DNA from 2 places in the Bacillus sp. CIS52 genome. Region 2 is predicted to be linked to the other one. Evidence: a T-box and tRNA genes for the amino acid it is inferred to sense, from the RefSeq annotation. Region 2 holds a T-box; the other holds one or more tRNA genes.
What was found. A T-box is a leader RNA that pairs with one kind of tRNA and senses whether it is charged. The one in region 2 lies ahead of tyrS (tyrosine--tRNA ligase), so its partner is inferred to be a tRNA-Tyr.
Positions count from the first base shown of each region.

Region 1: it has a tRNA-Tyr gene. The T-box ahead of tyrS (tyrosine--tRNA ligase) is inferred to sense a tRNA for this amino acid. The anticodon was not compared.

Region 1 is NZ_JBIUFR010000006.1:16,707-28,554, reverse strand. Features, by position in the region: gene glmS (glutamine--fructose-6-phosphate transaminase (isomerizing)) at 1-1,117, opposite strand, end outside; gene glmM (phosphoglucosamine mutase) at 1,549-2,895, opposite strand; gene ACH32G_RS17235 (CdaR family protein) at 2,913-4,352, opposite strand; gene cdaA (diadenylate cyclase CdaA) at 4,345-5,166, opposite strand; gene rsiW (anti-sigma-W factor RsiW) at 5,341-5,958, opposite strand; gene sigW (RNA polymerase sigma factor SigW) at 5,972-6,535, opposite strand; tRNA gene ACH32G_RS17215 (tRNA-Gln) at 6,763-6,834, opposite strand; tRNA gene ACH32G_RS17210 (tRNA-Tyr) at 6,839-6,923, opposite strand; tRNA gene ACH32G_RS17205 (tRNA-Thr) at 6,943-7,015, opposite strand; tRNA gene ACH32G_RS17200 (tRNA-Val) at 7,021-7,096, opposite strand; tRNA gene ACH32G_RS17195 (tRNA-Glu) at 7,100-7,171, opposite strand; gene ACH32G_RS17190 (DUF523 domain-containing protein) at 7,352-7,804, shown strand; gene ACH32G_RS17185 (GNAT family N-acetyltransferase) at 7,822-8,298, shown strand; gene murQ (N-acetylmuramic acid 6-phosphate etherase) at 8,378-9,307, shown strand; gene ACH32G_RS17175 (PTS transporter subunit EIIC) at 9,445-10,812, shown strand; gene pbp4b (penicillin binding protein PBP4B) at 10,831-11,848, shown strand, end outside.
Region 2 is NZ_JBIUFR010000002.1:89,667-101,514, forward strand. Features, by position in the region: gene ACH32G_RS10340 (bifunctional 3-deoxy-7-phosphoheptulonate synthase/chorismate mutase) at 1-577, shown strand, start outside; gene ccpA (catabolite control protein A) at 856-1,860, shown strand; gene motP (flagellar motor protein MotP) at 1,929-2,744, shown strand; gene motS (flagellar motor protein MotS) at 2,734-3,423, shown strand; gene ACH32G_RS10360 (acetoin utilization protein AcuC) at 3,435-4,601, opposite strand; gene ACH32G_RS10365 (acetoin utilization AcuB family protein) at 4,598-5,242, opposite strand; gene ACH32G_RS10370 (GNAT family N-acetyltransferase) at 5,267-5,899, opposite strand; gene acsA (acetate--CoA ligase) at 6,058-7,776, shown strand; T-box leader at 7,832-8,064, shown strand; gene tyrS (tyrosine--tRNA ligase) at 8,115-9,380, shown strand; gene sr7p (small protein SR7P) at 9,500-9,625, shown strand; gene ACH32G_RS10390 (AzlD domain-containing protein) at 9,667-9,990, opposite strand; gene ACH32G_RS10395 (AzlC family ABC transporter permease) at 9,987-10,718, opposite strand; gene ACH32G_RS10400 (TrmB family transcriptional regulator) at 10,790-11,596, opposite strand; gene ACH32G_RS10405 (cation diffusion facilitator family transporter) at 11,816-11,848, shown strand, end outside.

The DNA of each region.
Region 1 (11,848 bases), on a different contig from region 2:
CGTTTGTAATTGTCAGCGCTTTGTGGCCCAGCGCTTTGACTTGAACAAGCACGGCACGGCTGTCCGCTGTTTCTCCGCTTTGAGAAAGGAAGATAAAGAGCGGCTTCTTAGACAGAAGCGGCATGTTGTAAGAGAATTCACTCGCTACATGCACTTCAACCGGGACGTTTGCCCACATTTCAATATATTGTTTCCCGACAAGACCGGCATGGTAGCTCGTTCCGCAAGCCACGATATAAATGCGGTCCGCTTCCGCCACGGCGTCAGCGACATCGCCGGCCACAGCCAGTCTGCCATTTTCGTCTTGATACGTTTGGATGATTTTGCGCATAACAAGCGGCTGCTCATCCGTTTCTTTTAACATGTAGTGAGGGTATGTGCCTTTTTCGATATCACTGGCGTCAAGCTCAGCGATATAAGACGCACGTGTCATGACTTCACCGTCAAGGTTTTTAATCACGGTTTCGTCTTTTGTCACGATCACCATTTCTTTATCCAAAAGCTCAACGTATTCATTCGTTACTTGAAGCATAGCCATCGCGTCAGATGCCACGACGTTAAACGTATCTCCAAGACCGATTAACAGAGGGCTTTTGTTTTTTGCAACGAAAATGGTGTCTGTGTTTTCGCCGTCAAATAATGCAATTGCGTAAGAGCCTTTTAGCAGAGTGAGTGTTTTTCGGAACGCTTCTTCTGTATTAAGACCTCCCGCCACAAATTGCTCGATCATTTGAACGATTACTTCAGTGTCCGTGTCGCTTTTCAGTTCAACGTGTTCAAGATATTCGCGCTTCAGCTGAACATAGTTCTCGATCACACCGTTGTGAACAAGTGTAAAGCGGCCGAGTGCGCTTTGATGCGGGTGAGCGTTCAGGAAGCTTGGTTCGCCGTGAGTCGCCCAGCGTGTATGTCCGATTCCCGCTTGAGATTCAACCGCGGGATCCACCACTTCACGAAGGTCGGCGATGCGGCCTTTCTCTTTGTACACATGCACGCCCTGCTCGTTCGCCACAGCGATACCGGCAGAGTCATATCCGCGGTACTCAAGCTTCTCTAATCCTTTTAACAAAATCTCTTTCGCATCAAGCTGACCGATATAACCTACAATTCCACACATTTTTTCTTCCTCCTAAAGGTGTAAAAGGAGACGAAGAAAGCCGAATTACAAGGGGACTTTCAATCGTCCCCTCCCACATGTTTTTTTGGAAGATCATGTGATTTCCCTTTGTTCGGAGAGTCGCCCCTCCGGTTTGAAGAAATCCTTACGGCTGTGATCTAAATGAATCAGCCGGGAGGCATCCGCCGAAAATTCGATAACCTCCATCCTCGTCAACTAAGCCGTTTTTCGGGCGCTTAGTTCGGGCGCTGTAATTATAAAAGATGCAAACAATTCCGCCTTCCCTGCAAGTGAAAAACAAAGGCCGAACAAGCTTGATTTTACAGCATGTGCCAAGGACGGTCAATTATTTTTTGCCGCCCCGGCATCATGTTTACTATCATATTATGCTGATCGCACTTGTCTTGTTCGCTCTCTGTTTATAAACTTCGCTACTCCGCTCCCATTTCTGTCCGCACGACATCTACGATTTTTGTGACATATTCGTCACAAAGCTCTTTTGTTCTCGCTTCAGCCATCACGCGGACGAGCGGCTCGGTGCCTGACGGACGCACTAATATCCGGCCGTCTCCGTTCATTTCTTTTTCCACTTCAGAAATAACGGCCTTCACCTTAGCGTTTTCTTCCACCTTATATTTATCCGTCACTTTCACATTTACTAAAAGCTGCGGGAATTTTTTCATTTCAGCCGCAAGCTCTGAAAGGGTTTTGCCGGACGCTTTCAGCGTATTCACAAGCATGATCGCGGACAAGAGCCCGTCACCGGTAGTGTTGTAATCAAGGAAAATAAGGTGCCCTGACTGCTCGCCGCCCACATTATAGCCGTCTTTTTTCATCGCTTCTACGACATAGCGGTCTCCGACTGCCGTTTGAACGCTTTTGATTTCTTCTTTTTCAAGCGCTTTGTAGAAACCGAGATTGCTCATCACGGTTGATACGACGGTATCATCTTTGAGACGGCCCTCTGATTTCAAATACTTCGCGCATATGTACATGATCTGATCGCCATCGACAATGTTTCCTTTTTCATCAACGGCAATGAGGCGGTCGCCGTCGCCGTCAAATGCAAGGCCGATGTCGGCGTTTTTTTCTTTGACGAAAGCACTCAGCGCTTCCGGATGTGTAGAACCGACGCCGTCATTAATATTTAATCCGTTCGGAGACGTCCCCATTGTAGACACGTCAGCATCAAGATCGGCAAAAAGGTGCGTCGCAATGGAAGATGTCGCACCATGGGCGCAGTCAAGCGCTACATGAATGCCCGTGAAATCTTCGTCTGCCGTCTGCTTTAAAAACTGCAGATATTTTTGAACGCCTTCGAAATAATCGTTCACAAGCCCGAGGTCCGCGCCTGTCGGTCTCGGCAGCTTATCTTCCGGTTCATCCATAAGACGTTCAATCTCGTCCTCCTGCTCATCAGAAAGCTTAAAGCCGTCTCCTCCGAAAAATTTAATTCCGTTATCCTGTACGGGATTGTGAGAAGCGGAAATCATGACGCCCGCCTCAGCATCCATGGCTTTCGTTAAATAGGATACCCCCGGTGTAGAAATGACGCCGAGGCGCATCACTTCAGCTCCGATCGATAAAAGTCCGGCGACAAGGGCTCCCTCCAGCATATGTCCGGAGATGCGTGTATCACGGCCGATCAGCACTTTCGGGCGCTGTTTATCTTTGGTCAGGACATAACCGCCAAAACGCCCCACTTTAAAGGCCAGCTCTGGCGTAAGCTCGCTGTTGGCAACACCTCTTACACCATCTGTTCCAAAATACTTGCCCATTTTGTATCGCTCCTTTTTCATTCTGTTGAAGATGAATCAGCGCTTGATCCGCCTTCATCCTGGTCTTGATTTTGATCCTGGTTCTGACTTTTATTCTGATCGCTGTCAGTGTCTTCTTCCCGGTTCTTGTTCTTGTCTTTATCTGCGTCTCCGCTTGTTCCGTCCTTATTGCCGGAATCGGCGGAGCTGCCGTTATTTTTATTTGAACTTGTGTTTTTCTTAGAAGTCAGCTTGATTTTAGCCGTATCTTTGGACAGGGACCATGTGATGTTTTGCGGTCCGTTTACTGCAAGCTTTACAGAATGCTCTCCGTCATCTAAGTCTGAGACATTGGCGTACAGTTCAATGTCCGACTTTTTCAGCGCCTTAATGTTGGCCGGAGAGCCTTTGGCCGTAATATTTATCGCCCGCGATTCAGGGTCGAGAAACTCAATCTGCTGCGAGCCTCCCAATCCGACCGTCTTGATTGCGACATTGTCAAAATCTTTTTTGTCTTCACTGTCTACCTTAACATGAAGCGTAATTTTCCCCGGCGACACCTTTGTCACACCCTTAGGGAGCGGGATGTCGGCATCTATATCCGTATCTTTATCAATTTTGCCTAAATCAAGAGATACGCCGTCGATAAACTCAAGTGAATCCAGCACGTCCTGCGGGCCGTAAACCGTCACCTCACTCGGATTCGAGTCAATGCTTGCAATGCTCACCCCGTCAGGAAGACTTCCCTTCCTTTCGATTTTGAAAGGGAGCTTTTTGCTCGGACTGGCCACGGGAACCGTCACTTTAATGACTGACGGTTCAACATCAACAGGAAGTGCGTTGCCGTCTTTGTCATAGACGGTCACCTTCACTTCCTTATCAATGGTTTCATTTGCATTTTCAAGGTTCACGGATGCTTTGACAAGCGAAATGTTGTCAATCACATTTTTCGAACCCGTAATCTGTACGTTTTTCGGGCTGATAATCGGCTGCTGGGGCGTATACCCCTTTTTCATTTTGCTTTTATTGTAGTATTCAACTTCAACCGGAAAACTCTCAGCCGTTTTTTCCTGAATCGTAACCGTCGTGACTGACGGGTTAATGGATATCGTCAGTCCGTCCGATACATTTTTCGCCTTCAATTCGACCTTATGAGTCCCGGTCTTCAGCTTGTTCATATCGGCGTATATCTCAAAATTCTTCGTCTGTCTCGCCTTTTTCACCGCGCTTGTCGATCCTTTAATCGTGACATTTACGGTCTGAGGCACGCCGGTGACCACGTAATTCGCTTCATCATAATATGCTTTTACAGGAATATCAGTAAGCGTAGCCTCGTCAGTCGTTGATGTCGGAAAAAAGGATTCCCCCGGCTTTTTCGGAGTCGGCGCCTGGTTGTTGTTAACCGCAACATAAAGCAGGAGCGCAAAGAGCAATGCAATGATCTTTACAGCCCAGCGGTTGTTTAAGAATTTATCCATTTTTCTTGCCCCTCCAGTACCAGCGGTTAGAAGAAGTATCTCTGGCGTTTTTCTTAAACTCGGCTTCAAGCATTTCTTTCAGTGCTTCTTCCGTCAATTCTCTGTGAAGGTCTCCGTTTTTGGCCACGCTGATGGCGCCCGTCTCTTCAGATACGATAATGGTTAAGCTGTCCGTCACTTCACTGATGCCGACAGCAGCTCTGTGCCGCGTCCCCAGCTCCTTTGAAATAAACGGGCTTTCAGAAAGCGGCAGATAACAGGCAGCCGCTGCGATCTCGTTATTTTTCATAATGACCGCTCCATCGTGCAGCGGCGTATTCGGAATGAAGATATTAATCAAAAGCTCCGAGCTGACCTGCGCATTAAGCGGGATGCCCGTCTCAATATAATCGCCCATCCCCGTGTCGCGCTCAATGGCGATAAGGGCGCCGATGCGGCGTTTCGCCATGTAGCTGATTGATTTTGTAATCGCTTCAATTGTCTTATGCTGCGCTTCCTCCACGGGGGTGCCGCTCCGTGAAAAGAACCGGCCCCGTCCGAGCTGTTCAAGCGCCCGTCTCAGCTCAGGCTGGAATATAATAATGATCGCTAAAAATCCCCATGTTATCGCTTGGTCCATCAGCCACTGAAGCGTACTGAGTCCCAAATATGAACTGGCCATCCGGACCAACACGATGACGACGATTCCTTTCAAAAGCTGAACCGCCTTCGTTCCGCGTATGACCATGATTAATTTATATATCACATACCAAACAAGGAGAATATCAACGGCATTGCCGAGGTATTGCAAAAATGGGATGTCCTCAAAAGCCATTTCCTCGTCCTCCAAGAATTCAGTCATTTCGTTTTTTGTTATGAATTGTGCTGCATGAGCAATATGTACATCATATAGCGTGCTCATTATACCACATTTTGATTTATCAAGTGAAATCAGCCAGCGCGGCGCCGCGTAAAAAAAGAGTAAAGCGATTATACGCTTTACTCATCTTTAATCGGAGTCTAAAGCACTCACGACGCCCTGACCCGCTGTTTTCAGTTCGTACCAGACCCAGTCAAACAATTCGTTAATTTCTTCAATCTGCCCGGTGACTTGTCCGGCTGAGGCCATGTATTTTTCTCCGTTAACCACGGTCACGTTGCCGTCGACTTTCCCTTTAATGACCAGCTTGCCGTTTTTTACTGTGACATCGCCCTTTACGGTCTCTCCTTCAGGGACGGTGACCGTGTGATTCTGCACGACAAGGTTCGGCTGCTTTGACACACTGAAATTGTGGTCGTTATGCCAGCTGTTGAAAAAACCGCCGCCCATTAAAATCACAAAAACCGCCGCGGCTGCAATTATCGGATGAGTTTTGATCCATCGTTTTACAGAAGCGCGTTTTTTCTCTTTTGGAAGATTCGCCATAACTTTGGCAGTAAAATCAGCAGGGGCTGTGACATGCGATGTGCTCCGGACGAGCGCTACGGATTTCTCCATTTCATGAAAATGCCGTTTGCAATTCCCGCATGACCGCAAATGTTGTTTTAATACGTCTTCATCTTCAGGAAGAATATCTCCATCAAGATGCTTATGCATAAGCTGCACGATCTGTTCAGGACAGCTCATTTCATCACCCCACTTAAAGATCCCTTAATTGTTTTCTAAGAGCCTCTCTGCCTCTGTGTATCCTTGTCTTGACGGTGCCGACAGGGATATTCAGAATCTCCCCGATTTCAATTAAAGAGAGTTCATCAATATACTTTAATACAATAACCGTTCTGTACTTGTCAGGCAGCTTTAAAATCTTTTTCTGAATTGTGTCCGACAGCTCCAATGACAACACGGCGTCTTCAGGGAGAACCCCGTCCGCGGCGATCTGCGAATACATCGTCAGCCCCTCTGCGCCCGCCACTTCTGCGTCCAGATAATAATCAGGCTTTTTCTTGCGGATTCGGTCAATGGTCAGGTTGGTCGCAATTCTGTAAAGCCACGTTGAAAACTTTCTGTTGATGTCGAAGCTCTCGATATTGACATACGCTCTGATGAAAGCTTCCTGCGCAATATCTTCCGCTTCGTGGACATTGCCGAGCATGCGGTAGCAAAGCTGGTAAATCTTATCTTTATAAAGGTCAACGATTTCCGCAAACGCATTTTGATCGCCTTTTTTGACTTGCTTGATTCTTTTTTTAATCAGGTTTTCCATGTTTTATCTTACCTCTGCCCTTCACCGGTCTGTATCTATACGTTGATTGTTTTAAAAGGTTTCATTTTTTTATTACATTTATTTTACCAAATTTCAGGCAGGGTGTAGATGGAAAATACAGAATATAATGCCTTAACAGCAGCTTAAAAATAGTATATCTGATGAACAATCAGAATTCGAGACGAAATACAAATAAAAAAGACACCTTATGCAAAAGGTGTCTGAGACTGGGCTAGCTGGATTCGAACCAACGCATGACGGAGTCAAAGTCCGTTGCCTTACCGCTTGGCTATAGCCCAAAAATGGTGGAGGGGGGCAGATTCGAACTGCCGAACCCTGAGGGAGCGGATTTACAGTCCGCCGCGTTTAGCCACTTCGCTACCCCTCCGTATTTTGTTGAAAAACAGTGCCGGCCAGAGGACTTGAACCCCCAACCTACTGATTACAAGTCAGTTGCTCTACCAATTGAGCTAGGCCGGCAAATATGGTGGAGGATGACGGGCTCGAACCGCCGACCCTCTGCTTGTAAGGCAGATGCTCTCCCAGCTGAGCTAATCCTCCATATGACCCGTACGGGATTCGAACCCGTGTTACCGCCGTGAAAGGGCGGTGTCTTAACCGCTTGACCAACGGGCCGTTGTGTCCGCGTCGAGCTGACAAAAGTTATTATATACAGGTTATACCCCTTTTGTAAAGAGAAAATTTATTTTTTTTATTTTCAAACTTTTTTACCCGTTTTTTAACTGAAAAACTCGTCCCTTCTCTCTTATTTCATTTAAGATGAAAGTATCAAAATATTGAAGGGAATGGACACAGATGATCTTAGTCAGCTCTTGTCTCGGCGGTATCGAATGCAGGTATAACGGCTCTCACGCCGCTTCGGAAAAAATCCGCAGACTCGTAGAGGAAAAGAAAGCTGTTATGGTCTGCCCCGAACTTTTGGGCGGCTTCACCACTCCCCGCGAACCGGCGGAAATCATCGGCGGCACGGGCGAAGACGTGCTGAACGGAACAGCAAGAATCGTAACAGCATCAGGTGAAGACGTTACATCTTTATATATAGACGGCGCGGAAAAAACGTTAGCATACGCAAAAGAAATAGGCGCCGCAACGGTCATCCTTAAAGAAAACAGTCCGTCCTGCGGCAGCAGCTTCATCTATGACGGCACTTTCTCCGGGAAAAAGATAATCGGGGACGGCATCACTTCCGCTCTATTAAAACGGGCAGGCTGCCGCGTGTTATCAGAAAATGAACTGGATCAACTATAAAAAGGAGAGTAGATATCATGGTTGCAGCCCTATCCTTTTATAAACCGGAGCATGCAGACGGCCTGAACGGGTTTGTACTCAGTGAAGAAGATAAAATGTTCACAGCGCTCCCGAAGGATGTACTGCCGCAGGCTCTTGTCATCCGGGAGCGCTATCCTACAGTCGTTTTAAAAGAAGACACCCCCGTCGGTTTTTTCATTTTACATACCTCAAAGGAAACCATAGCTCCATATTCGAACAGCGTGTCTGCCATTTTACTGAGCGCACTTTCCATAGATGCGCGGCAGCAAGGAAAAGGTTATGCCAAACAAGCGATGCTGCAGCTCCCCGCTTTTGCCGCAAGTTATTTTCCTTGGTGTGACGAGATCGTGCTTGCAGTGAACCATCGCAATCATCGCGCAAAGAACCTGTACCTGTCTTCCGGTTTTATTGATAAAGAGCGTCGCAGGATCGGCCCCATCGGCGAACAGCACATTCTGCATCTTTTTTTGTGAAAGCGTTTGATTTTTTTCTTGAAACATATATTCAGAAGCCCCTATACTTCAAGTAATAAAGACTTGGGAGGGTACTTTCATGACAGACCGGCTTAACATTCACAGATTGACCACAGAAACAAGAAATCCGCAGACCGCTTCAATCCATCAAGCAGACACGATGGAAATCCTCCGCATCATTAACCAAGAGGACTTCAAAGTGGCGGACGCCGTTCAGCAGGTGCTGCCTGATATTGAAATTGCCGTTCAATTTGCCCATCAGTCTTTGCGGCGAAACGGCAGGCTGATTTATGCGGGAGCGGGCACAAGCGGCAGGCTTGGTGTACTTGATGCGGTTGAATGCCCGCCTACATACAGCGTAAGTCCCGGCACCGTCATCGGTCTGATGGCCGGAGGGGCAGACGCCTTTTTGCAAGCGGCTGAAGGTATAGAAGACAGCGAGGAAACCGGCGCTCTCGATCTCAAAACGATCGGCCTTACCGCTGAAGACACCGTGATCGCCATCGCCGCAAGCGGGCGCACACCGTATGCGGCCGGTGTGCTGAAATACGCAAAAACAATCGGCGCCAAAACCGTCGCGCTCACATGCAATAAGCACTCATTGATCAGCACCTTTGCCGATCACAGCATTGAAGTCGTCGTCGGCCCCGAAGTGATTACAGGGTCAACACGAATGAAAGCCGCGACGGCACATAAAATGATTCTGAACATGATTTCCACGGCCGTGATGATCAAAAGCGGCAAAGTGTACGAAAATTTAATGGTGGACGTTCATGTCAGCAACGAAAAATTGAAAGAACGGGCAATCGGCATTATCCAAAGCATTACGGGCGTTCCGTACGATAAAGCAAAAGAAACCCTTGAGGCCGCAGACAGCCATGTCAAAACGGCAATCGTCATGCTGAAGACGAATTCGGACAAAACACACGCGAAAGCACTGCTCGAAGAATCGGAAGGCTTCATTGACAAAGCCATAGAACAGCATGTTTCAAGCGAAACAAATCGCTGATCATTCTTTTGGCTCCGTTACTGATCATCATGTGCCTTTTACCAGCCGCGCCGTTTTCATGATCGGCGCAGGCGCTTTCAGGATGCGTTTCAGGCACAGCTCCGCGGGAAAAATGGTACGGAAAGAGGAGGGTCTTCATGAGCAAAGAGGCATTTTATCAGTCGCTGGCCAAAGATATTCTGGACAACTGCGGCGGTTCATCGAATATTTCGGGCTTTACCCACTGTATGACACGCCTGAGAATTACGCCTTTAGATCAGGACAAAACGGATATTGAAGCGCTGAAACGTCTTGACGGAGTAATAGGCGTCGTCGAAGCCGAAACACTGCAGATCATTCTCGGCACGGGTGTCGTCAATCATGTCGCCGACGCTTTCGCAAAACTGGTGTCACCCGGAAAAAACATTGATTTAAAAGAAGCCGCCTCACGGAAAAAAGCCGATCTTAACAGAAAAAATACAACACCCATCAAACTGCTTTTGAGAAAAATATCAAGCATCTTCATTCCTCTTATTCCCGCACTCATTGCATCAGGTTTAATCACCGGCATGACGAAAGCCGTCATTCAGGCCGGCTGGCTCCCGAAAGAATCTCAAATCGCACTTATTTTAACGGTTATCGGTTCAGGCTTATTCGCTTACCTCGGCGTCCTTGTCGGCATCAATGCGGCGAAGGAATTCGGCGGAACACCCGCGATGGGCGGCCTTGCAGGCATATTGATCTTAAACCCGGAGATCGCCAATATCAGTTTGTTCGGAGAGAATCTGCTCCCGGGCAGGGGAGGTTTAATCGGCGTTCTTTTCGCTGCGATTTTTATCGCTTATACGGAACGGTTTATCAGAAAATACGTCCATCAATCCATCGACATTATCGTCACGCCTACTTTGTCTTTGCTCATCACAGGACTGGTGACATATGTCATCTTCATCCCTGCAGGCGGTTTTATTTCTGATTTGATTACATCAGGTTTATTGTCGCTGCTGAATATCGGGGGAGTGCTGTCGGGATTTGTATTAGGAGCCGCCTTCCTGCCGCTTGTCATCACCGGCCTGCATCAAGGCTTGACTCCCGTGCATTTGGAACTCATCCGATCCATCGGGGATGACCCGCTTCTGCCGATTCTCGCAATGGGAGGCGCAGGTCAAGTAGGCGCGGCCTTCGCCATCTTTATAAAAACAAAAAAAGCCTCATTGAAAAGAGCGATCGGCGGCGGACTTCCATCCGGTCTGCTCGGAATCGGGGAGCCGCTCATCTTCGGCGTCACACTTCCGCTCGGCCGGCCGTTTTTAACAGCGTGTTTAGGGGCGGGTATCGGCGGCGCCTTTCAAGCCCATTTTCAAGTAGCGACTTTTTCAATCGGTGTCTCCGGCCTTCCGCTCTCTTTTCTCGTACAGCCGGCTCAAATCGTTTTGTATATCATCGGTCTCTTCATCTCTTATGCGGCGGGCTTTGTCTTCACCTATGCTTTCGGGTTTAAGGATGACATGGCTGCTGAATTTGAATAAGCCGGGAGGGAACAGAATATGAAAACACTGGCAGCCGCCGTACTCACCATGGTCATCAGCCTCTCTTTTCTGCCGCAGCACAAAGCCGGAGCCCAATCCAAATTATACGACACAGCAAAGCTCAGAAAGGTTGATCAAATGATTGAAAAAGACATCGCAGCAGGATTCCCGGGAGCCGTCCTCGTTGTCGTAAAGGACGGACGGGTGATCAAAAAGAAAGCATACGGCTACAGCAAAAAATATGACGGAAACAGCCTTTTATCCCGTCCGAAAAAAATGAAAACGTCAACTATGTTTGATTTAGCTTCCAACACAAAAATGTATGCGGCGAATTTTGCATTACAGCGCCTCGTCAGCCAGGGAAAGCTGGATGTGTATCAAAAAGTCTCGGCTTACCTTCCCGATTTCAAAGACAGGAAAAGCGATCCGATTCAAGGAAAAGACCGCATACGCGTCATTGATGTGCTGCAGCATCAATCCGGTCTGCCGGCAAGCTTTTATTTTTATAAGCCGGACACCGCAGGCCCTTTTTATTCACAAGAACGGGACAAAACGATCCGTTTTCTCACCCAGATCCCGCTTGAATACAAACCGGGAACAAAACACGTATACAGTGATATCGGTTACATGCTGCTCGGCTGCATTATTGAAAACATAACCGGAAAAACCCTTGATGCCTATGCGGAACAAGAACTGTACAAACCGCTGAAACTGACGCACACACTGTTTAACCCGCTGCAAAAAGGCTTCAAAGAAAAAGCATTCGCAGCTACTGAACGTTTAGGCAACACGCGTGACGGGGTTATCCATTTTCCTCATATCAGGACGTATACGCTGCAAGGAGAGGTTCATGACGAAAAAGCATTTTACTCAATGGGAGGGGTGTCCGGCCATGCAGGACTGTTTTCAAGAGCTGATGACATGGCCGTCCTTCTTCAAGTCATGCTGAACGGCGGCAGTTACAAACATGTTTCTCTCTTCACACGGCAAACGGCCGATCTGTTCACAACGGCGTCATCCTCTGACCCGACTTTCG
Region 2 (11,848 bases):
CGTAGAAGGCCTGCAGATCCTCAAACGCGTCGCTGATGAATATGACCTCGCGGTGATCAGTGAAATCGTTACGCCTGCCCACATTGAGCAAGCGATTGATTACATTGACGTCATTCAGATCGGCGCACGTAACATGCAAAACTTTGAATTGCTGAAAGCCGCCGGTTCGGTTAAAAAGCCGGTATTGTTAAAACGCGGTCTTGCCGCAACGATTTCAGAATTCATCAATGCAGCTGAATACATCATGTCACAAGGAAACGACCAAATCATTCTTTGTGAGCGCGGAATCAGAACGTACGAAACAGCAACGAGAAACACGCTTGACATTTCTGCCGTGCCGATTTTGAAACAGGAAACTCACTTGCCGGTGTTTGTTGACGTCACACATTCAACAGGCCGCCGCGATCTCCTGCTTCCGACAGCAAAAGCGGCGCTTGCGATCGGCGCTGACGGCGTGATGGCCGAAGTTCACCCTGATCCTTCCGTTGCCCTTTCAGACTCTGCACAGCAGATGGATATACCTGAATTCGAGAAATGGCTGAACGAATTAAAGCCGATGGTGAAAGTAAAAGCATAATAAAGTGTTCCGTTCTTTAAGGGCCGCCTCGTGCGGCCCTTTTTCGTTTCTTCATTTTATTTAATTATAAAATGGAAGTGAACGTTTTCATCACTGGGAAAAACGTGTATAATTTCATGAGAAGTATTTAAATTTGATGAATAATGAAAAATAATGTACACTACTGACTTACGCTTACAACCATAAACGACAGAATGCGAAAACGCACGACATTTCTTTACATAAAGTGTTTATGCTATAGATAAGGATAAGTGTATCCAGTAAAAGGAGTGGTTTCAGTGAGCAACATTACGATATACGATGTGGCCAGAGAAGCAAATGTCAGCATGGCGACTGTTTCCCGCGTCGTAAACGGCAATCCGAATGTAAAACCGACGACCAGAAAAAAAGTATTGGAAGCCATTGACCGGCTCGGCTACCGCCCGAACGCGGTGGCAAGAGGACTGGCAAGCAAAAAAACGACAACGGTCGGCGTCATCATCCCTGATATCTCAAGCATTTTCTACTCGGAACTTGCCCGGGGAATTGAAGATATCGCGACGATGTACAAATATAATATTATTTTAAGCAACTCGGACCAAAACCTCGAGAAGGAACTGCACCTGTTAAACACGATGCTTGGCAAACAAGTGGACGGTATCGTATTTATGGGCGGCAACATTACGGACGAGCATGTCGAAGAATTTAAGCGCTCTCCTGTGCCGATCGTATTGGCGGCATCAGTGGAAGAACAGGCAGAGACGCCTTCTGTCGCCATTGATTATGAACAGGCGATTTATGATGCCGTTAAGCTTTTCATTGAGAAAGGGCATCGCGATATCGCATTTGTCTCCGGACCGATGGCAGAGCCGATCAACCGCTCGAAAAAACTGCAAGGGTACAGACGGGCGCTTGAAGAAGCGGGCATCCCGTTTAATGAGCAGTTCGTAGCGGAAGGCGATTACACCTATGATTCCGGAATGGAGGCGCTTCAAAGCTTAATGGGCCTTGAGCGGAAGCCGACGGCAATCCTTTCTGCAACGGATGAAATGGCGCTCGGCATTATTCATGCGGCTCAGGATCAAGGCCTGTCGATTCCTGACGATCTTGATATTATCGGTTTTGACAATACGAGATTGAGCCTGATGGTCCGCCCTCAGCTTTCCACAGTCGTGCAGCCTACTTACGATATCGGCGCCGTGGCGATGAGGCTTTTGACAAAACTGATGAACAAAGAGCCGGTTGAAGAGCATATCGTCGAGCTGCCTCACCGCATCGAATTAAGACAATCAACAAAGTCATAAAAAAACGGAAAAGCAAGCTTCACTCTGAGGAGTGGAATCTTGCTTTTTTACTTGAGTAAGGAGAAGATATGAAACGTTTTGATTATCTGACACCCGTTGGATTTATGTTAGGATGTATTATTGTCGCAATCGGAATTCTCTCAGGAACGGGACTTGCGGGAATCAGTTCATTTTTAGATCTGACTTCTTTTTTAATCGTCACAGGCGGCCTTGCCGCGGCGGTCTTTATCAGCTTTCCGCCTCGGGATTTAAAGAAAACCCCTTCTGTTTTAAAACAGGTATTTTCCCGTCAGGATGACAATGTGAAGGACCTTGTCAGAGTATTCGTCAGCCTTGCGGAGCAGGCGCGAAGACAGGGGCTGCTGTCTCTGGAGGACCGGGCGCGCGAGATCAAGGATCCGTTTTTGAAAAAAGGGCTTTTGCTTGCGATTGACGGCTGGGATGAAGAAACGATCCGGCTGGTGATGGATTCTGAGATCGCCGCGATGGAAGAACGACACAGAAAAGGAAGGCGCGTTTTTGAAAAAGCTGGTGATTTCGCGCCCGCCTGGGGAATGATTGGGACGCTTGTCGGACTCGTGCTCATGCTTAAAAATTTAAATGACCCGCATACCCTCGGGCCGAACATGGCTGTTGCGCTATTGACGACGCTGTACGGCGCGCTGCTTGCCAATCTCGTGTTTATCCCTATCGCGGCAAAGCTTGAAGAAAAAACGGAAAGTGAAATTTTCATCAAACAGGTTATGATCGAAGGGGTTGTCGGCATCCAATCGGGAAAAAATCCCCGCAACCTCGAAAGTCAGCTTGTCGTTTTCAGCTCAAGAGAAGACTGGCGTAAAGGGCAGCCTGCGAACAAGAAAAAGGGCGCTGTCCATGAAGCTTAGAAAAGAGCGTTTTGAAAGAAGAAACAAACCGGAAAATTCCGGCGGTTCACCAAGATGGATGGTGACGTTCGCTGACTTGATCACGCTCATTCTCGTGTTCTTTATATTGCTTTTTTCGATGTCGCAAATAGACGCGGAAAAATTTCAATCAGCCGTTTCATCGATTCATACAAACGGCAGCGGGGGTGTTTCGGCGTCATCAGACAAAGCAAACGAAAATAAAGAACAGGATTTGCTGCTGCAGAACGTGAAAACATACATAAAATCGCACCATTTGAGTTCCAAATTAACGGCAAAGCGCGATGAGCGCGGAGTGGTTCTTGTGCTGCAGGAGGCCGTTCTATTTCAGACAGGAAAAGCGGATGTGCTGAAAAACGCCGAACCAGTCCTGCATCAGATCGCAGTGCTTTTGAAAACAATTCCGAATAACATTCAGGTGGAAGGCCATACGGACAGCCGCCGGATTTCCACCTATCAATTCCCGTCGAACTGGGAGCTGTCGTCTGCAAGAGCGGCGAGTGTGATCCGGTATTTTACCGCGAAAGAAGACTTTTCCGCCAAACGGTTTAGTTCAGTCGGATACGCGGATACGAAACCTGTGAAGGACAACAAAAGCCCCGGTCATATGAATGAAAACCGCCGTGTGGAAATTGTCATAAAAAAAACGACCTCCTCGTAAGGGTCGTTTTTTTATTTTGTTTTATACCGCTGTTCAGACCGGATGGCAAAAAGCGCTTTTTCCACGGTTTGGGCGTTTTTTTCTGATATTTCTTCTTTTCGGGGAATCGGAGGATATAATTGTTCAGGGTCACTCCAAAACGCGGGCAGGGTATAGGGCGAGTGTTTCTGCCATTTATGAATCCACTCCTGCGGTATGCGCTCCCCGGGATCAATCCCTTTCATCTCAAGCCATATACGGCTCCATGCTCTAGGAACCACTCGCCAAATATCGTATCCGCCTCCGCCGACCGCGATCCATCTGCCGCTGCAATGTTGATGGGCTAATGAGTGAGCGAGCCGGGGGATTTCCTGATAAATGGAGATGGTAGTGGACAGGTGTGTCAATGGGTCGTAATAATGGGCGTCCGCTCCGTTCTGGGTCAGGATTACATCCGGCTTAAAAAAAGCCGCGATTTCTGAAGCGGCCGTTTTGTAAGCGTGAAGAAAGGAATCGTCCTCTGTGAAAGCGTCCAGCGGAATGTTAAAAGAATAGCCGTAGCCTTGCCCGCTTCCTTTTTCCAGCACTTGTCCCGTCCCGGGAAATAAATAACGCCCGGTTTCGTGAAATGAAACTGTGCAGACATCTGGCCTGTCGTAAAACGTAAATTGAACGCCGTCGCCGTGATGAGCGTCGGTATCAATGTATAACACTTTTGCCCCGTAGTTTTTCTGAATGTATTGGATGGCCACGGCGCTGTCATTATAAATACAAAAGCCCGATGCCCTGCCGCGGAAGCCGTGGTGAAGGCCCCCGCCTAAATTGCAGGCATGCCTCGCCTGTCCCGTCATGACATAATCTGCCGCTGTTAAAGTGCCGCCCACCAGAAGCGACGCGGCTTCATGCATGCCGGAAAAAACGGGGGTGTCTTCCGTTCCGAGCCCGTAGCTTTCTCCTTCCGCGGCAGGGAGCCGGCCTGCCCCCGCTAGTTCAACCGCCTGTATGTAATCCTCTGTATGAACGAGTGCCAGCTCTTCTTTAGAGGCCATGCGCGGAGCTGCGATATCTCCCTCTTCAAACGCGTCCGCCGCCTGAAGCAGCTCGTATGTCAAAAGCACGCGCTGCTGATTGAACGGGTGATCCTGGTGAAATTGATACGTCTGATAAGAAGGCGAGTAAACAAAAACGCTGTCTCTCATGACTGATCCCTCAATTGTTTCGGCCACAGGACATTGTACCCGGCTTCATGAACGCTGCGGATAAAAGGGAGCGGATTCATCGTCTTCACCCGGAAGACGAGTATATTTGCCCCGGCGGAATCATGAGGATAGACGAGCACGCTCAAGATTTGCAGCTGAAGATCGCGGCACATGCAGCTGAGATCAGCAAGACTTTTGGTCATATCCGTCACCAAAATTTCCACCTGTGATCCCGGCTGGGCTGCGCCTGTCAGGCTGACAAAGGTCCGGAGTACATCGGTTTTGGTTAAAATGCCCGTCAGCTTATGATTTACCGTAATCGGCAGACATCCGATGCCATGCTCATAGAAAGAAGCCGATATTTCCTCTACGAAATCAAGCGGATGGGCGCAGATGACATTCCGTTTCATAATGGTTTCCACTTTGTTTGTCAGAAACGCGACGCGGTCTTCTTGTTTAAAGCTGCCCGGGCCCGCCTGTTTAATGTCTCTGTCTGTGACGATGCCGGCAACGTGCAGTTCTTCGTCGATGACAGGGAGATGGCGGATATGATATGCCTTCATTTTATGTACGGCTGTTTCTATGGAGTCGTTTTTTGTGACGGTGATGACGTCCCGTTTCATGATTTGTTCTGCAATCATCTTTTTATCCCCTTTGTATGTCAGTCAATACATAAATCGCTGATAAAAACGAAGTCTGTCGAACTGTTCAATTGACTCCTGACTGACGTGCCTGCCGATGCGGGCCATCAGACAATTGGCCGGATGAGAGCTGATTTCCGGTTCATCCGTTGCAAACCAGACAAGACCTCCGGCATTCATCATCTTTTCCATGATCTTTCTGTACTCCCACACGTCTTTTTTCATCCCTTTTAAATCCCAATGCCAGTAATATTCTGTCGTCATGATGATGTACCGTTCCATCTGTTCATCCATCATGCTGACAGTCAGCAAAGTTTTTCCGACAGAACAGCCTCTGTAGCCGGGAGCGACCTCGATCGCCCCGAGTTCAAGGAGATCTTCCATATTTCCGTCAGACCACCGTTCAAGCGGATCAGGATATAAATACGTCACATAGCCGATAATCGTCTCTCCGTCCCTGGCGATGATGATCCGCCCTTCGGGAAGCCCGGCTATTTCGATTAATGCTTTGTGCTGTTCATGAGGAAGGCGAAAGGCTGTCAGGCCTTCATGAAACTCATACTGTGCTAAGTTCTCTGGAGGAACGGGCCCTTCTACCAAAAGAGGACCGGCTGCTGTCTGAATAGATGAAGAATGGTACGTTTTATGATGTTTCACTGATTCACCGCCTGTCGGTTCTTAATAAAAACACATCTCCTTTAAGCATAACAAAATATAAAGCGTTTTCAATAGTACGGTAATTTATATTTTAAAAATTGAGAAAACTGTGAACATCTACTATAATTAGTCTATAGATAAGCAAAGGGGGATGTTGCATGAATTTGAAAACGTTGCCAGCGGAAAAGGGGAATTATCATCTGCAAAATTATGAGGAAACATACCGCAGCTTCGATTGGAAAGAAGTCGAGACGGAGTTTTCCTGGCATCAGACCGGAAAGCTGAATGCCGCGTACGAAGCGATTGACCGTCATGCCGAATCATTTCGCAAAAACAAAGTAGCGCTGTATTACAAGGACGCAAACCGGGAAGAAAAATACACGTTTAAAGAAATGATGGAGGAATCGAATCGGGCGGGAAATGTGCTGAGACGGTATGGAAACGTTGAAAAAGGGGACCGCGTTTTCATTTTCATGCCGCGTTCGCCGGAGCTTTATTTTATCATGCTCGGCGCAATTAAAATCGGTGCGATTGCCGGCCCTTTATTTGAAGCATTTATGGAAGGCGCCGTGAAAGACCGCCTGTTGAACAGCCAGGCCAAGGTTGTCGTGACAACACCTGAACTGGCTGAACGGATTCCGGCGGACAGCCTGCCCGACCTGGAGCATATCTTCATTGTCGGCGGCAGCAAAGAAGCCGGAGATAAAATCATTCATTATGATAAAGCGGCTGAAGGAGAAAGCACGAGACTTGATATTGAATGGATGGACAGAAGAGACGGCTACCTGCTTCACTATACATCAGGGTCAACAGGAACACCTAAAGGCGTGCTTCACGTTCATGAAGCCATGATTCAGCAATACCAGACCGGCAAGTGGGTGCTTGATCTTAAAGAGGACGATATATATTGGTGCACGGCGGACCCGGGCTGGGTGACCGGGACGGTGTACGGGATTTTTGCGCCGTGGCTGAACGGAGCGGCGAATGTGATCGTCGGCGGCAGATTCAGTCCGGAAAATTGGTACGGCACGATTGAAAAGCTCGGTGTGAGCGTCTGGTACAGCGCTCCGACGGCTTTCAGAATGCTTATGGGCGCCGGAGATGAAATGGCGTCCAAATTTGATCTTACTTCACTTCGTCACGTCCTGAGTGTCGGAGAACCTTTAAACCCGGAGGTCATTAAGTGGGGACATAAAGTATTCGGCAAGCGCATCCACGATACGTGGTGGATGACGGAAACAGGCGGGCAGCTTATCTGCAATTATCCGTGCATGGAGATCAAGCCGGGTTCAATGGGGAAACCCATTCCGGGAGTGGAAGCGGCGATCGTTGACAATCAAGGGAATGAGCTTCCGCCGTACCGAATGGGGAACCTCGCCATTAAAAAGGGCTGGCCGTCCATGATGGATTCCATTTGGAATAACAAAGAAAAATATGAATCTTATTTCATGCCGGGCGGCTGGTATGTTTCCGGAGATTCAGCTTATATGGATGAAGACGGTTATTTTTGGTTCCAAGGCAGAGTCGATGACGTCATTATGACATCCGGCGAGCGCGTCGGCCCGTTTGAAGTCGAAAGCAAACTTGTTGAACATCCGGCGATTGCCGAAGCCGGTGTCATCGGAAAGCCGGATCCTGTCCGGGGAGAAATTATTAAAGCATTTATCGCGCTCAGAGAAGGGCATGAGCCATCCGATCAGCTGAAGGAGGATATTCGTCTTTTTGTAAAACAAGGGCTGGCCGCCCATGCCGCACCTCGGGAAATTGAATTCAAAGATAAACTTCCGAAAACACGGAGCGGAAAAATCATGAGACGTGTGCTGAAGGCGTGGGAGCTGAACCTGCCGGCAGGCGACCTGTCCACAATGGAAGATTAAAGAGACGGCGTTGACATCACATCTTATTTATGTTAAAAATGAGTAAGCTTCATACGAAAAGGTTTTGATTGAGACAAGTAGGATATCTGATTGTTCCAGAGAGCTGATGGCCGGTGAAAATCAGCACATAAGATATGCCGAATACACTCATGAACCGCTTTTGCGAACAAAGCCCTTCCAAGGCTTTCAGTAGTGGAAGAACGGACACGGTCCGTTATCAAAAAGAGTGATAAAAGCTTTTTTATGCTTTTATTAGTAGGGTGGTACCGCGATTATATCGTCCCTTCGTTTTAAACGAAGGGGCGTTTTTTATTTCCATAAAAAAAGGAGCAGACAAAATGACTAACTTATTAGAAGATTTATCCTTCCGCGGCTTAATCCAGCAAATGACGGATGAAGAAGGACTGAATAAACAGCTGAACGAAGAAAAAATCCGTTTATACTCAGGTTTCGACCCGACGGCGGACAGCCTGCACATCGGACACCTTCTGCCGATATTGACACTGCGCCGTTTCCAGCTTGCAGGCCACCATCCGATTGCGCTTGTAGGCGGAGCGACGGGGCTGATCGGCGATCCGAGCGGTAAAAAAGCGGAGCGCACGTTAAATACTCAGGATATCGTTGTCGAATGGTCGCAAAAAATTAAAAATCAGCTTTCTCAATTTTTAGATTTCGATGCAGGAGAAAACCCAGCCGTCATAGCGAACAACTTTGACTGGATCGGAAAAATGAGCATCATTGATTTTCTCCGCGACGTCGGAAAGAACTTCGGAATCAACTACATGCTTGCGAAAGATACTGTAAGCTCAAGAATTGAAACCGGAATTTCTTACACGGAATTCAGCTACATGATCCTGCAATCCTACGATTTTCTGAATCTGTACAGAGAAAAGAACTGCAAACTCCAAATCGGAGGCAGTGACCAGTGGGGCAACATCACGGCAGGTCTTGAACTGATCAGAAAATCGGAAGAAGAAGGGGCGAAAGCGTTCGGCCTTACCATTCCGCTCGTCACAAAAGCTGACGGCACGAAATTCGGCAAAACAGAAGGCGGCGCGATTTGGCTTGATAAAGAAAAGACATCGCCGTATGAATTCTACCAATTCTGGATCAATACAGATGACCGTGACGTCGTCAAATATTTAAAATACTTTACTTTCTTATCAAAAGAGGAAATTGAAGCTTATGCTGAAAAAGCGGAGACGGCTCCAGAGAAAAGGGAAGCGCAGAAACGCCTTGCTGAAGAAGTGACTGTACTTGTACACGGCCGTGAAGCGTTTGAGCAGGCCGTTCATATTTCTCAGGCGCTGTTCAGCGGCAATATTAAAGAGCTTTCCGCTCAAGACGTCAAGGTAGGTTTTAAAGACGTGCCTTCACTTGAAAAAGACCGCTCTGAAGAACTGTCTTTAGTAGACGTGCTTGTGGAATCTAAGTTGTCGCCTTCAAAACGGCAGGCCCGCGAAGACATTCAAAACGGGGCTGTTTACATTAACGGAGAGCGCCAGACGGATATCGGTCATCTGCTGACGGCGGAAGACCGCATCGAAGATCAATTTACCGTACTGCGCCGCGGAAAGAAAAAATACTTCCTGATCACATACTGAAAATAAAGAGCAGTCCGGCCGCTCAATGCGGCAGGCTGCTTTTTTATGTTTTGCGAATACTGCACCGGGAAATGAGTACAGTACGTAGTATAAGCAAAACAGGGAAGGGGCGCTGCGCCATGAATTTCATGTTTACCATTGCGAAAGAAAGATTGCAGCGGGATCATTGGGAACAGCAGCAAAGCATGAACGCCGAAGTCAAAGCCGAAGAACCTGAGGCGGAAGAAGAAAATCCGACCTCATAAAACAAAAGCCTCCATTCCCAAGGGATGGAGGCTTTTGTTTGTCACCATATCAGTCTGACGGCGGCCATCAGTACAACACCTGTAATAACCGTGATGGATAAGCTTTTCGTCCGCATTGCGCAAAGCAATGTCGGGATGAGGACGATCATTGCTTTCCAATTAAAGGTCAAAGTGCTGTTTGTTTTTATGATCATGCTTTCCGTTACCAAGGCGGTCAAAATACAAAGCGGAATAAAGGAGAGCCACTTTAAAGCCAATTCCGGCATCTGAATGTTCCGGACAAATATAAAAGGAACAATGCGCGGCACAAGCGTAACAATCATGCAGCCGAGTATAATCCAGATCATTTGCGTGCTGATGCTCATTTGTCCGTCACCACCCCGATTGTTGCCACAATTACGGTTGAGACGATGACCGCGATGTGTGACGGGACGAAATACGATAACAAGATCATAAAAATGATCATATAGAGAATAAGGGAGAGGCTGTGTTTCAGCTTTTCCGACGCGGACGACTGCAATTGCAGCACCAAAAGCGCCGCAAACATAGCGGGCAAAGCAAAGTCCAGACCGAAGCCGTAAGGATCAGATATCCATTGTCCGAGAAGCCCGCCCATCACACAAGAAATAACCCAGCACGCATAGGCGGTTATATTGAGGCCGTTCATCCACTTATCGTACAGCCTGCCGTTCTGAACCGCCTTGTTCACCGCTACCCCGAAAGATTCGTCAGTAAGCAAAGCACCGAAGCCGATATTCTTCACCAAAGAGTATTTTGTAAAATAAGGCGCGATGGTCAGGCTCAGGAGCAGGTGCCGCAGATTGACGATGAACGTCGTTAAAATAATGACGGAAATCGGACTCCCGGAAACAAGAAGTGAGCAAATAATAAATTGGGCGGCGCCGGCATAGACCAATAAGGATAACAAACAAATTTCAAGAATACTGAGGTGTGAGGCAACGCCAACAATGCCAAAAGCAAAACCGACACTCATATAGCCCAGCAGTGTAGGCACACAATCCCGCACCCCCTGTAAAAACGTATCGTTCATTTCCCGGGAAACGGCTGTTTTTTGCACTTCTGTCTGAATCATTTTTATACTCCTTCCTTAGAGATTATAATGATAACGACTAATGAAAAAATCAAAGAAAATACGGCTCACATTTAAATGAAACGATTTCCGGTGACGACATGAAATAACGCATGGTTTTGTTTCATCAGACCTTCAACTTTTTCAGCTCCGACTTCTTTCACAAGCTCCGCAAACATCAGGTCATGCCTCATATATTCCATGGCCACGAGAACGAGAGCGGGATCTTCTGTTTTAATGGCCCAGGCATTCGTCTGCGGGGAAAAATTGGCGATTAAGACTTCTTTATTATCCCGTGCTGCTATCGTTAATCTTCCGCCCATGCGTTTTTCCGCCACTTCAGGAGACATATTATGATGTGTCGTATTTCCGAGCTTCACTTCCGGAGGGCCGAACACAATCGAAAAGACGGGTAATTTTTCGGCGGCGCGTTTGTTAACGGCCTCTTGAATAAAGGGAATCTGCTGTTCCCAGACAGACAGCCATAACTCTTCCTCGGCTTTTTCAATCATATCCTTCAATTCATTGATGACATGATCATTTGTGCTGATGCGGCGGATAACATTCATCTCCTGCTCGCTTTCAAGCGCCAATAATTTCTCTTCAAGATAGCCGAAGGAGCTCTCGAAGTCATGCCGCAGCCGGTCGATTAATTCCTTTCCGGCAAGCGGGGCATATGTAACCGGATCAGACGGCACAATATGGACAGCGCCTTTATCAACTAATTTTCCCAATACTTCATAGATCATTGAGCGGGGGACGCCTGACCTTTTACTGATTTCATATCCGGTAACAGGCGAGTGTTTCAACAAGCCGATATATGCTTTGCATTCGTATTGAGAAAATCCGAATTTCTGCAGTTCTTTCAGAACATCCTCCATAAACATCCTCCATAGTGGTTATTCATGAAACTACTATAATGTAAGCGGTTGTATGTTGTCAATGGGACTTGAGTGCTGAAAGAACAATTCGCCCGTGTTGTCGCTTTCCAACTTATTTTGGGGAGAGTTACTTGTATGGCTCTTGTGAAAAACGTTGCCGTAGACCCACACGGATGCCGTTTGATACGATAAATCCAAGAAGTCAAAAAGAGGAGGATCATGGTGGAAAACACCTCTAAAATCGCTTTTTTA